DNA from 2 places in the Paenibacillus marchantiae genome. Region 2 is predicted to be linked to the other one. Evidence: riboswitches for the same ligand, from Rfam matches in the RefSeq annotation. Region 2 holds a riboswitch; the other holds the start of a gene.

Region 1 (6,165 bases), 2.1 Mb from region 2:
GCCTGCGTCTGGGTTATGCAATGGGGCGTCCCGAACTGATTCGTGCCATGACAGAGAAACAGGTCACCTGGAGTGTGAACGGGCTGGCACTGATCGCAGGTGAAGCCTGTTTACGCAGCGGGGATAATTTTGAACAGGAGACATTAGCACTGGTGTCACACGAGCGGGAGAGATTAACGGAGGGTCTGGAGGCTTTGGGATGTAAGGTGACGCGAGGGGAAGCGAACTTTATATTGGCAGCCCTGCCAGAGCCGTGGACAGCGACGTCCATCCAGGCTGCCCTCGGTGAACGCGGTATACTGATCCGAAGCTGCGCAATGTATCCCGGACTTGGGGAACGACATGTACGTTTTGCGGTCAAGGACGCGGAGGCTAACGGACGTTTGCTGGAAACGATAGGAAATGTAATTACGTCTAATCCGACAACCGGATTAGAGGCAGGGGGACAAAGCGATGGCACTGCCATTCTATAATTATTATTCCCATGTACAAAAGGACCAAAATGAATACAGATCTTCTGTGTGGCCGGGATTATTCGTCTCTGCACATGAACGGCATATTAAAGCGTCCAGCCCCTCTGTTGTAACAGCACTATCCAGTGCCGTGTATGGGGGCGGCATGATTGAACTGGATCGTATATTCAACATCTATGTCGACAAACATTATCGCTGTGACGATCCACCACGTGATATTGCTGATCTGTTGAGTGAATGGCAGGAGCAGCAGGATCAATGTGCCGGTCTTCTGACTGCCGTTCGATTGGAGCACACAGCGATCCAGGAATACGAAAGTGATGAGTTCGGATTACTTTGCTGCACTACAGCAGGGGTATCCAATGCTGCACGGGCGGGTTCTGCAAGAACCGTGTTTGATGCTGCGGGGAATGAGATGAGCAATGGGACGGTGTCCCAGAAAATTGGGAAGGTTTCGGCATCAACCTATACTCCCGGTACGATCAATATCATGTTGTGGATGAATGGGCGTATGACTGCTGGAGCGATGGTGAATGCCATTCAGACTGCGGTAGAGGCGAAGGCCGCTGCGTTAGCTGATTTCGGTGTGGCCGATTCAGAGAATGCTCTAACCGCAACCGGAACAACAACGGATGCCATCGTACTCGCGGTAAGCCTGGCTGAAGTAAATAAACCGCTTATAAGTTATGCCGGGACGGCTACGGTCATGGGTGCAGCGATCGGCAGGCTGGTGTATGACACGATAATGGAAAGCCTGAAAGCCGCGCAGGAGTGGAAAGAGAGGAATAACAAGCAATGACATCTCTGCTGATTCAATGGGCTTCTTGGCCGATCTGGGCGGGAATGGCTGGAGCCTGGATTATTGTAGGAGCATACATATTGGATCGCTGCATCGGAGATCCACGCTGGATTCCTCATCCGGTGATTGGTATGGGAAAGGCCATCTCTGAACTGGAGCGGGCGATAAGATCGCGGGCGGACTCGAACCAGGCTCTCAAAAGAGCGGGCGTATTATTTCCCCTTTTGATTGCAGGCGGTTCTTTTGCACTGACTTGGGGATTGATCTATGTGCTGGGTCTTATTCATCCCGCTGTTGCGGTTGTGGCAGAAGTGGTGTTAATCGCAACCACCATTGCCTCGAAAGGTTTGAAGGATGCAGGTATGGAAGTTTACCGCCATCTGAGTCAACAAGATTGGCCTGCGGCGAGACGTTCACTGGGTATGATTGTAGGACGTGATACGGCTCATCTGGATGAACCGGAGGTTGTGCGTGGGACGGTAGAGACTGTGGCGGAGAATATCGTGGATGCCATCGTCTCTCCACTGTTCTATGCCCTGATTGGTGGTGCACCACTTGCCATGGCCTATCGAGCGGTGAATACACTGGATTCGATGGTAGGTTATAAAAATGAAAAATATCTGCATCTCGGTTGGGCGTCTGCCCGTCTAGATGATTGGGCCAACTGGATTCCCGCGCGGCTTACCGCCTTACTGTTAATTATGGGAGCCTGGTTCATGAAGTTGGATGCCAGAGGGGCAGCACGCATGGTGTCCCGGGATGCACGACTGCACCCAAGCCCGAATAGCGGTTTCCCCGAGTCGGCGGTGGCCGGAGCGCTGGGCATAAGACTTGGCGGGCATAACGTATATCACGGCGTGGCTTCATTTCGCGCATATATGGGCGAGCCTACTAGACGGATGGAAGCAGAAGATATTGTACGAACAACACGGCTTATGTTCTGGTCGGCAGGTTCTTTTGTTTTATTATGTTGGTTGGTCACCTTCGGGATATGGTCTGCTGGAGGTGCACTGTTATGGAGATAGAAGCTGGACATGGTGGCATGCAAAGCCGCGATATTATGTTGATACGTCATGGTACAACGGCGTGGAACTTGGAAAAAAGGTATCTTGGGCATACTGACATCGGACTGTTGCCTGAGGCAAAGCAGGAGCTATCTTCGCTGCGTGAGCAGTGTAGCGATATCACATGCGACGCCTTGTATTGCAGTGATATGCTGCGTTGTCAGCAGACACTTTCACACATTGCATCGTCCCAAATGGGACAGGCCAAGCTTGATGCCCGACTAAGGGAGATCGACTTTGGTCAGTGGGAGGGGTTGACCTACGATCAGCTCAAGGACAATTCGCAGTACCGAGACTGGATCGATGCGCCGCATGAGGTAACGCCACCGAGTGGCGAGCCTTGGACAGCATTTGCAGCGCGGATTGATTCATTTATGGAAGAGTGTCTGATGTCCTTTTCACCAATACTGCACTCTCGCAGCATAAACGTGCCAAAAGTAGCCGTGATTACGCATGGCGGTGTTATTCGTTATATTGTGTCACGTCTCATTCCGAATCAAGATTTCTGGGATACGCAGGTAGTACCAGGACAAGCGATAAAGATCCGGCTGGCTGGCGATGGGGATAGCTGGGTTGGAACCAGATTGACTTTTCCGTAAATCGGGTTGTAAGGATGTACAATATAACCTATAATCACAACAGAAGTGTGACTTAGCAAGTGCATCATCGGATGGAGGCTCAACAAGCCCTGCCAACGATGCAGGATGCTCACTTGAATGGTTAAACAATATTAGCGACCATGGGTCCCGAGTGCATGCAGTAATGTTTCATGCTTTTATATAAGGCGATGAACGGCAAACGGGTGAAATAGGGAAGCCGGTGTAAATCCGGCACGGTCCCGCCACTGTAAATCAGGATGAATTCCTGTAAGTCAGGTTACCTGCCCTGGACGTATAAACCGGTGTTCCTTCGAGGAAAGGACAGCGTTTCGGGCAGTTCTCTGTGCATATACAGCGCCAAGCTGATCATGCGCAGATCGCCACATGCGAGACGTCATCCCTGATCCTGACCCAAGGATTAGGGATTTTATTTTTTCGGAACACAAATTCAAGCGGAAATTGGGACAGGAGCACTACTCACTAGAATGGATAGAGAAGGGGAGAATGAACACAATGAATTTCAAGACATGGAAAGGCGTAGCGTCACTGCTGAGCGCAGCGATGCTGGCACTGACGTTGGCCGGATGTGGTACAACAACAAACGAGGGTACAGGAACCTCGCAACCTGCACAGGAGCAATCCCAGGAACAGGCTAAAACAGATCTCAAAACTCAATATCCACTCACGGTTACAGATGCTACGGGTGAATCATTTACCTTTGACAAAGCACCAGCCAAAATCGTATCCGTATCTCCGGCTGAAACGGAATCCCTGTTCGCACTCGGATTGGACGAGCAGATCGTAGGGGTATCCGACTATGACGATTATCCGGAAGCAGCAACAAAGAAACCAAAAATGGGCGGCATAACAAAGCCTAATGAAGAGTCGATCATTGCAGCTGAAGCTGACATCGTATTTACAGGTATCTCGATGAGCAAAGAGTCGGTGAAGAAACTGCGCGATCTGGGCATTACCATTTTCAAAACAGATCCTAAATCAGTGGATGATGTGATGAACAACATTGAAACATTTGGTAAAATCACGGATCATCAGGAAAAAGCACAGGAGATCACCACCCAGATGAAACAGGATGTGGCTGATGTAACTGAAGCTGTGAAGGCAGTTAAACCGGAAGAGAAGAAAAAAGTGTACGTTGAGTTCTCCCCAGGCTGGACTGTGGGTAAAGGCGAATTCATGGATGAATTGATTACATTGGCCGGAGGAAACAACGTAGCATCCGACTTGACTGGCTGGAACCAGATTAATGAAGAGAACATTATTGCCTCTAATCCAGACGTCATTCTGTATGCGAACGATGTAGTGGAAGATAACAAAACATTGGATCAAATCATCAAAGCACGCAGCGGATGGGATCAAATCACGGCTGTGAAAAACGATGCAGTCATCGGTCTGGATGCCAACCTGTTGAGCCGTCCGGGACCACGGGTAACACAAGGTCTGAAAGAAGTAGCCAAAGCGATCTACCCTGATCTGTTCAAATGAGTAAAAAGCTGGCAGTGTACGGAACGGCCGGAATTGTGCTGCTTGTGTTAACCGTGCTCATCTGCACGGGCATCGGTTCGGTTGCCCTGCCTGTCCGGGACATTGCGGGCATCTTGCTTCATCGCATCCCCTGGCTGGGCGACTGGATTGTTCCTGACTGGAATACAGCAGCAGAACAGATTATATGGAAGGTCAGATTCCCACGTGTACTGCTTGCCGTGCTTGTAGGTGCATCGCTGGCGATTGCCGGAACTGGATTCCAGGGGGTTCTTCGTAACCCTCTGGCTGATCCGTTTACCCTGGGCGTATCGTCCGGTGCATCGGTAGGTGCGGCTTTTCTGATTTTTTTCGGATTGCAGTATGCACTGATTGGGATCTGGACTCTGCCACTGGTCGCGTTTCTGACGGGAGTAGTTACATTGTGGTTTGTGCTGGCCCTCGCTCGTGAGGGACGCAAAATACCGACACACAGCCTCATTCTGGCTGGCGTGGTCATGCAAAGTTTTCTGGGAGCCGTAGTCTCCTTCCTGTCGACCATGTCGAAGCAGACAATCAATGAAATTATATACTGGACGATGGGAAGTCTGGCACTGCGTGGGTGGTCGTATACGGCCATCCTTTTCCCGTATTTTGTGCTGGGGCTGATTTTCCTCTGGAGCCGTGCGCGTTCGTTGAATGTGCTTGCCTTGGGGGAACGACAGGCTGCTCATATCGGGGTTAAGGTGGATGGATTGAAGCTGTCGGTGTTAGCTGTGGGTACGCTGCTTACGGCAGGCGCTGTCTCCGTATCGGGCGTGATTGGCTTCGTCGGATTGGTCATTCCGCATATTCTTCGGCTCATCGTCGGACCTGATTATCGATTGCTGGTGCCTTTGTCCGCGATTGGGGGAGCCATCTTCATGGTCTGGGCAGATACGATTGCACGCTCATTGCTGGCCCCAACCGAAATTCCGCTGGGTGTGGTTACGGCTTTCGTTGGAGCGCCATTCTTCGCGTATCTGCTACACCGGAACAAAAAGTTGCGGAAGGGGATGATGCCATGAGCACATTCATGAAAACAGACCTTACCGAGAGCCGGCCGATGATAGAGGTCACGGAAGCTGGTAAAATGTATGGTAACCATCGGGCTCTGCATGCAGTGGACTGGAAAGTCAAAGAGGGTGAATGGTGGGGCGTTGTTGGTCCAAACGGCAGTGGCAAATCGACCCTGATTCAGCTACTTGCCGGAACTGAACAGCCGAACGCAGGCAGCATACAGATTGATGGACGCGACATTTCCTCATACACCCGTAAAGATTTGTCACGTATGATTGCGGTCTTGCAGCAGGATGGTCTGCCGGCCATCTCTTATCCCGTAAGAGATGTTGTCGAGATGGGACGTTACCCTTATCAGAACTGGCTTGGCAAAGAAACGTCGGATGGAGCAGCAGTAGTTGATAAGGTGTTAGAGGAGTTGGGTCTGAGTGACATGGCCGAACGACCTTTGGATGCACTGAGTGGCGGACAACGGCAGCGGGTTGCGCTTGCCAAAGTCATGGCTCAGGAACCCAGGCTATTATTGCTGGACGAGCCAACCACCTTTCTCGATATCAAATATCAATTGCAATTCATGGAGTTATTATCAGCGTGGCGTCAAAAAAATCATATTACAATTGTGGCGGTGCTGCATGATCTGAACCTGGCCGCACAATTTTGCGATCATATTCTGGCGCTGCGTGACGGGACTT
Region 2 (6,165 bases):
TTGTTGGTTTTACGGTAGCGGTAGCTAAACGGAAGGATTCCACGGCCCATTGCAGGTACTCATCCCATTTGCTCCGTTTGAGCGGAAGTCCTTCACGCAGAGCTGGCTCATCGACCTGAATCATCTCAATGCCTGCTTGCTCCAGCGCTTCAACCTCGTCGCGAATGGCGCGAGCAATCTGGTAGGATACTTCACTGCGTGGAATATCCGAGCGGACAAAGGACCAGTTCAGGATCGTTACCGGACCTGTTAGCATGCCTTTCACCGGTTTGCTGGTCAGTGTCTGTGCATAGGCTGTTTCTTTCACCGTCATCGGTTCATTGAACAGTACATCTCCGTAGATTACAGGTGGCTTCACGCAGCGTGAGCCGTAGGACTGTACCCAGCCATTTTTGGTGAAGGCGAATCCGGTCAGCTTCTCACCGAAAAACTCGACCATATCGGTACGTTCGAACTCACCGTGTACCAGCACATCCAGACCAATTTCCTCCTGGATAGTAATCCATTCTTGGATCTGTTCACGTACATAGGCATCATATTGCTCCGCATTCCATTCCCCTTTACGGAAGAGTGCACGTGCTTTGCGCACGTCTGCTGTTTGCGGGAAGCTGCCAATGGTTGTTGTTGGCAGCAGCGGGAGCGACCATTTTTGCTGCTGCAATTCGCGTCGCTCCTGGAATGACGCGTTGCGGAGCAACTGCTCGTCAGCGTGCACCCCTGCAGGCGCACCACTCAGGCGTGTCCGTGATTCGGACTCGCTCAGCAGGCGCACCGCTTCGGTGCTTGCCTGGGCGCGGCGGCTGGCTTCAGCCAAAGCCGCTGCTTGGTCCGCCTGCTTTGCACCGCCGGACAACAACGTGCCGAGCGTCGCTATTTCCTCCAGCTTCTCGTCGGCAAAGGCCAGGGCATTGCGCAGTACCGGATCAAGCGCGCTCTCCTGAGCGGCAGTAACCGGTACATGCAACAGGCTGCAGGAAGGCTGAATGATTAGCTTGCCTTCGACTGCGAATTCAGCCACCTGCTCCAGCAGCTTCGCCGTCTCTGCGAGATCGGCACGCCAGATGTTGCGCCCGTCGATGACACCGGCGCCCAACCATTTATCCTGCGGGAAGCCATGCTCCCGCAGGCTGGCGAGGTTGCCTTCATAGCCGTGGACCAGGTCCAGGCCGATTCCGGCAACAGGCAGTGCTGTCACGACCGGATAAGCTTCCACCGATTCGAAGTACGTTTGAAGCAGCAGCTTCAATTCCGGTGCAGCTTGTGCCAAGGCAGCATACACCTGTTGCAGCAAGGCTTCATCTTCGGAAGAGACAGCCAGCGTCAGAGCAGGCTCGTCGATCTGTACCCACTGTACGCCTTCTGCTTGAAGCTCAGACAGAAGCTGGGCGTATACGGGAACGAGGCGTGTGACGATCTCTGCGAAGCGTTCCGCGTCATAGCCTTTGGCGAAACGTACATACGAGTACGGACCGACTACGACCGGTTTACCTTCCAGCCCAAGCTCTTGCTTCGCTTCGCGATAGGCGGCAAGGGGTTTATTTTCAAGCAATGCAAATGCAGTATCATTATTAATCTCAGGAACGATGTAGTGATAGTTGGTGTTCAGCCACTTGGTCATCTCACAGGCTGTTGCCTGATCATTACCCCGGGCCATGGCGTAATAAGTAGAAACGGATACCGGTCCGCCTGCATGGTTAAAGCGCTCAGGAACGACGCCAAACATCGCCGATACGTCAAGAATATGATCATAGTAGGAGAAGTCGCCCACAGGAATCAGATCGAGCTGCTGTGCCTGCTGTTTCTTCAGATCCTGCAACCGAAGTGTGGTCAGCTCCTGATGAAGCGTAGATTCATCGATTCGGCCAGCCCAGAAGGACTCCAGTGCTTTTTTCCATTCGCGTCCCGCACCGATACGGGGGTAACCAAGGTTGCCTGTCAGTACTTGTGGCTGTTGTTGCTGTGATTGCGACATGTAAAATTCCTCCTCATTTATAATAGGTAACTCATCAAGTTGAAGCTATTGTGGTGTGTTTCTTTTGAAAGCATCAAAAAAAGGCATTCCTTCCGATTCCATACCCCGAGAAACAGGCATCATGAATGACGACTGTGCACAAAGATAGAATGGGAAAGAACACCTGCTATAAGTAGTTGTAGCGGTTGCTCTAACACCTTCCTATCTTCCGTAGGTCATGCGATGCTGTCGAAACAGGCAGGTCTCCTGGCTTGCGGATCATGGTCATATGCATTCCTTCCCGGTGGTTACACCAGTGGATTATATGCACAGACTCCCCGTATACAGTGGCGGGACCGCGACGGATTTACACCGTGCTTCCCTTTTAAGCCTGACCACGCATGTAGCGCGGTAGGCACCTGTTTCCGTGTGCAGAAATGTGCGTACACATCTCTGGCTATGAAATTGGCGACCAAGCATAGATGATAGATTGTATCATGATGCAATCGTCGTATACTTGCTCTTATGCTACCAATCATAGACGATAACCTAAGGGCTTGCAACATATATCATTAATCCGATCGGAAATAAAATATTGCTCTATGAATCCTAGATATATTGGCAGATTTGACTCCTTAAAATGAACCATATCATCGCCCACGCTGTGCTTGATCCCCCTCAAATAAAAAAATCGTTACCATGCATCTAACTGCATGGTAACGATTGTCCGGCCTGCCATTGTTGCACCCACATTAACGATGCGCTGATTACGACTGCCACGAAAAGGAAGAGACACATCACGTTCAGCTGCGATATAAGGCCCATCGATAATGACGTCGCATAGCTGGGATAACTCCGCCCGTGACGGGTCTGTAATCAATTCCTCATACACAAACCCCGTGTATGCCCATACAGTCAGATCAGGTCGTGCAGCCCGAAGCTGCCGAACCCAGGATGCGCATTCTGCCGCAGAGAAAAAAGGATCACCTCCGCATAACGTTACCCCTTCCAGCAAGGGATGAGAGGTTACCTCATGCAAAATCTGCTGCTGCCGCTCCTCCGTAAATGGTTCGCCTGCACGGAAGTTCCATGAGCCGGGGCTAAAGCAGCCCGGACAGGCATGACGGCATCCGCTGATGAACAACACGGCACGCAGGCCAGGCCCCTCATTCACCGATTCCGGAATGTAACCATACAGATTCACCGATGTTTCACCCGGTCTCTCACTTCGGCCTGCTTCGCCCCATTGAAGCGCACTTTATAGTCACCGGTCAGATATCCCGTCACCCGGCGCAGCCGCTGGAAATGCACGTGGTTTTCATGAGCCTCACATCCGGGACATACATCTCCAATAACGCCCTCATAGCCACAGGACGGACAGCGGTCAATCGGATGATTAATGGAGAAATACCCGATGTCCTGGGCCAGCGCGTATTGCACGATTCGTTGGAAAGCGGCGGTATTGGCCCTTACGTTCCCGTCGAGTTCGACATAAGAGATCGCTCCGGCATTACATAGTGAGTGGAAGGGAGCTTCCAATTCAATCTTGCGATAGGCAGGAAGGGAATGATAGACCGGAATGTGAAATGAATTGGTGTAGTATTCCCGGTCATTGACCCCCGCGATGCTGCCGTATCGCTCACGATCAATCTTGGTGAATTTGCCGGACAGTCCCTCGGCGGGCGTAGCGAACAAGGTGATATTCAGGTTATGCTGCTCACTCATCCGGTCACAGAATTCTCTCATCGTATGAATGATATTCAAGGCTTCTCGATGTACATGGAGGTCTTGTCCATGGTGACGGCCATATAGAGCGGTCATACATTCAGCAAGTCCGATAAAACCAAGGGATAACGTACCATGTTTCAACAGATCGGCGACCGGTTCAGTCGGAGCCAATTGTTCACCACCTTCCCATACTCCTTCCCGCATCATGAAGTCCGATGCTTTGGCAGGCTGGTTCATCTGAATTCGATACCGGTGCAGCAGTCCATCCGTAGCATTGTGCATGACCGATTCCAGCGCCGTATAGAAGCCAGCCCGGTCAGCGATGGCTCTTGCTCCCTGGCAGATCCCATATCGAATGCCGAGCTTGACCAGATTGATGGTGTTAAAGGACAGATTGCCTTTGCCGCTCTGACGATTGCGTCCGAAGCGATCAGCCAGTGTGCGTGTCCGGCATCCCATCGTCGCAATGATCGTATCGGGATCTTCCGGTTGATAATAGGGCAGGTTGAAGGAAGCATCCACATTGACAAAGTTCGGATACATGCGCCGTGAGGAGCAGGTCACAGCAAGCCGGAACAAGTCGTAATTCGGATCTTTCTGAGCTTGGTTAATTCCTTGCTTGCACTGGAAAATATGTTGTGGGAACACGGGCGTTTCTCCATTACCGAGTCCACGAATGGTCGCTTCCAGCAACGACCGGGACACGAGTCGACCTTCGGCTGAAGTGCACAGCCCGTAGTTCAGCGAAGTGAACGGAATCTGTCCCCCAGCACGACTGCTCATGGTGTTCAAATTATGGATCAGAGATTCGGCAGCCTGTTCGGTCTCCAGTTCCGTTTCTTCACAGGCAAAGGCAAAGGCTCGAGGACACTTCTCCTTTGCTTCATCGCTATCCAGATGCAGTTGCTCATCCTCAATTGGGGCAATCTCCCCAAACAGCCGTTGCCCCTTCCGATAATGCTTACGGAACGAACGCTTCACATAAGGTGCGAGATCCCAGTCGATTTTATTGGCGGATACACCGCCGTACTGGCTGTTTTGCTGGGATTGAAAAATAATGGCCACCAGTGCCATGGCAGACATGATTGTCTGTGGTGTACGAACCGAACCGTTGCCGGTATTGAATCCGGAGGCCAGCAGTCGGTCAAACGGAATAAAGATACAGTTGGTCGTTCCAAGGGCATACTGATCCAGATCGTGTACATACAGATCGCCGTTCTCCACAGCTAGAGCGAGTTCCTTAGGCAGCACATGACGCAGAGCATGCCACTTGGCGGTCTCCGAACCGAGCCTGCTCATCTTGCCGCTGAACGAGTCTCCGTTCAGATTGGCATTCTCCCTCAGCGTATCGGCATCTTCAGCACCAATAATTCGTCTTCCCAGGTCAGATAGAAGATCAGATGCCGGTGGAGAGGCATACTCAAGCATGTTCATATCAGTTCCTCCTAAATAATGAAATTGAAATTGTATAGGGATAATGTCCATTCATTGAACACTACATGTAGAGTTTCTTTATCCATTTATAAACTATATATTGTTATTTAGGTGTGATAATGATCACATGGGAGAGGCTGATCAACTGTCATGATTTATAGCCCTGAATGATAAATGTTTTCAAAGCTGGAGGGTAAGCGTATAATTTCTATTTACCGTGCAAGTTCAGTTGACGATGCTTGAAAAAAGGATAGAAAACTTCATATATGAATAGTTTGTGACAGCTGTTTTGGAACATTTGATCCCTCGTTAATCGATTGAATCATACTGTGGGATACGGATTTGAAGTGCAGCTAAAACAAGAGGGGTGAATCATGGGAACGTTAGGCATTACAAGGGGCTTCTATGAAAATATACAGGAAGCCGCATCCCATATTGTAGATGTATTAAGCGGTATATTAAAGGTGAACACCATTTTCGTTGCCACGAATGATGGCGTGACGAATGTTATTATGGAAGCTTTTAACCGCGAGGAAGAGTTGATCGCCAAAGGTAGTGAACTTCCATTTGAAGCGTCATATTGCAGCCTGGTCTTAAGAGATAAGGGCAGCAGTCTGATCATCACGGATACATGTGAACATCCCCTTACGAAATCAATGGACGTAACAAGCGGACTGGGCAATCGTTTCTTTGTGGGGATTCCCATTATGAGGAGATCCGGGGAAACGTTCGGCACGATCTGTCTGATGGATGACCCTGATTATGTGATCAGTGAAACGGATATGAAAACACTGCAAGCCATGGCCGTTTTTCTCGGATATGTTGTGGATCTGGAAGATACGCTGCAAGTTCAGGAACAGAAGTTGAGTGATTCGGAGCAACTACAAGAGCAGTTGCAGGCAGAGAAGGAACGTGCGGAGTCTGAGGCAATGACCAAGACGCAGATGCTGTCGCTGATGAGCCACGAAATACGTAATCCGCTGAACGGCATTCTGGGATTAACGGATCTGATGCGTACACCAGATATGTCGGACGAGCAGGCAGAATATGTG

Evidence for each region. Region 2 has a riboswitch for cobalamin ahead of metE (5-methyltetrahydropteroyltriglutamate--homocysteine S-methyltransferase). Riboswitches for the same ligand answer to the same signal wherever they lie in the genome.
Region 1: linked by a shared signal. The riboswitch ahead of PTQ21_RS12620 (ABC transporter substrate-binding protein) and the one ahead of metE (5-methyltetrahydropteroyltriglutamate--homocysteine S-methyltransferase) in region 2 are both predicted to bind cobalamin.

The regions. Positions count from the first base shown of each region.
Region 1 is NZ_CP118270.1:2,764,483-2,770,647, forward strand. It holds gene cobD (threonine-phosphate decarboxylase CobD) at 1-473, shown strand, start outside; gene PTQ21_RS12605 (adenosylcobinamide amidohydrolase) at 454-1,272, shown strand; gene cbiB (adenosylcobinamide-phosphate synthase CbiB) at 1,317-2,297, shown strand; gene PTQ21_RS12615 (histidine phosphatase family protein) at 2,288-2,935, shown strand; cobalamin riboswitch at 3,102-3,238, shown strand; gene PTQ21_RS12620 (ABC transporter substrate-binding protein) at 3,440-4,438, shown strand; gene PTQ21_RS12625 (FecCD family ABC transporter permease) at 4,435-5,481, shown strand; gene PTQ21_RS12630 (ABC transporter ATP-binding protein) at 5,478-6,165, shown strand, end outside.
Region 2 is NZ_CP118270.1:648,294-654,458, reverse strand. It holds gene metE (5-methyltetrahydropteroyltriglutamate--homocysteine S-methyltransferase) at 1-1,972, opposite strand, end outside; cobalamin riboswitch at 2,192-2,389, opposite strand; gene nrdG (anaerobic ribonucleoside-triphosphate reductase activating protein) at 2,646-3,155, opposite strand; gene PTQ21_RS03035 (anaerobic ribonucleoside triphosphate reductase) at 3,152-5,113, opposite strand; gene PTQ21_RS03030 (hybrid sensor histidine kinase/response regulator) at 5,488-6,165, shown strand, end outside.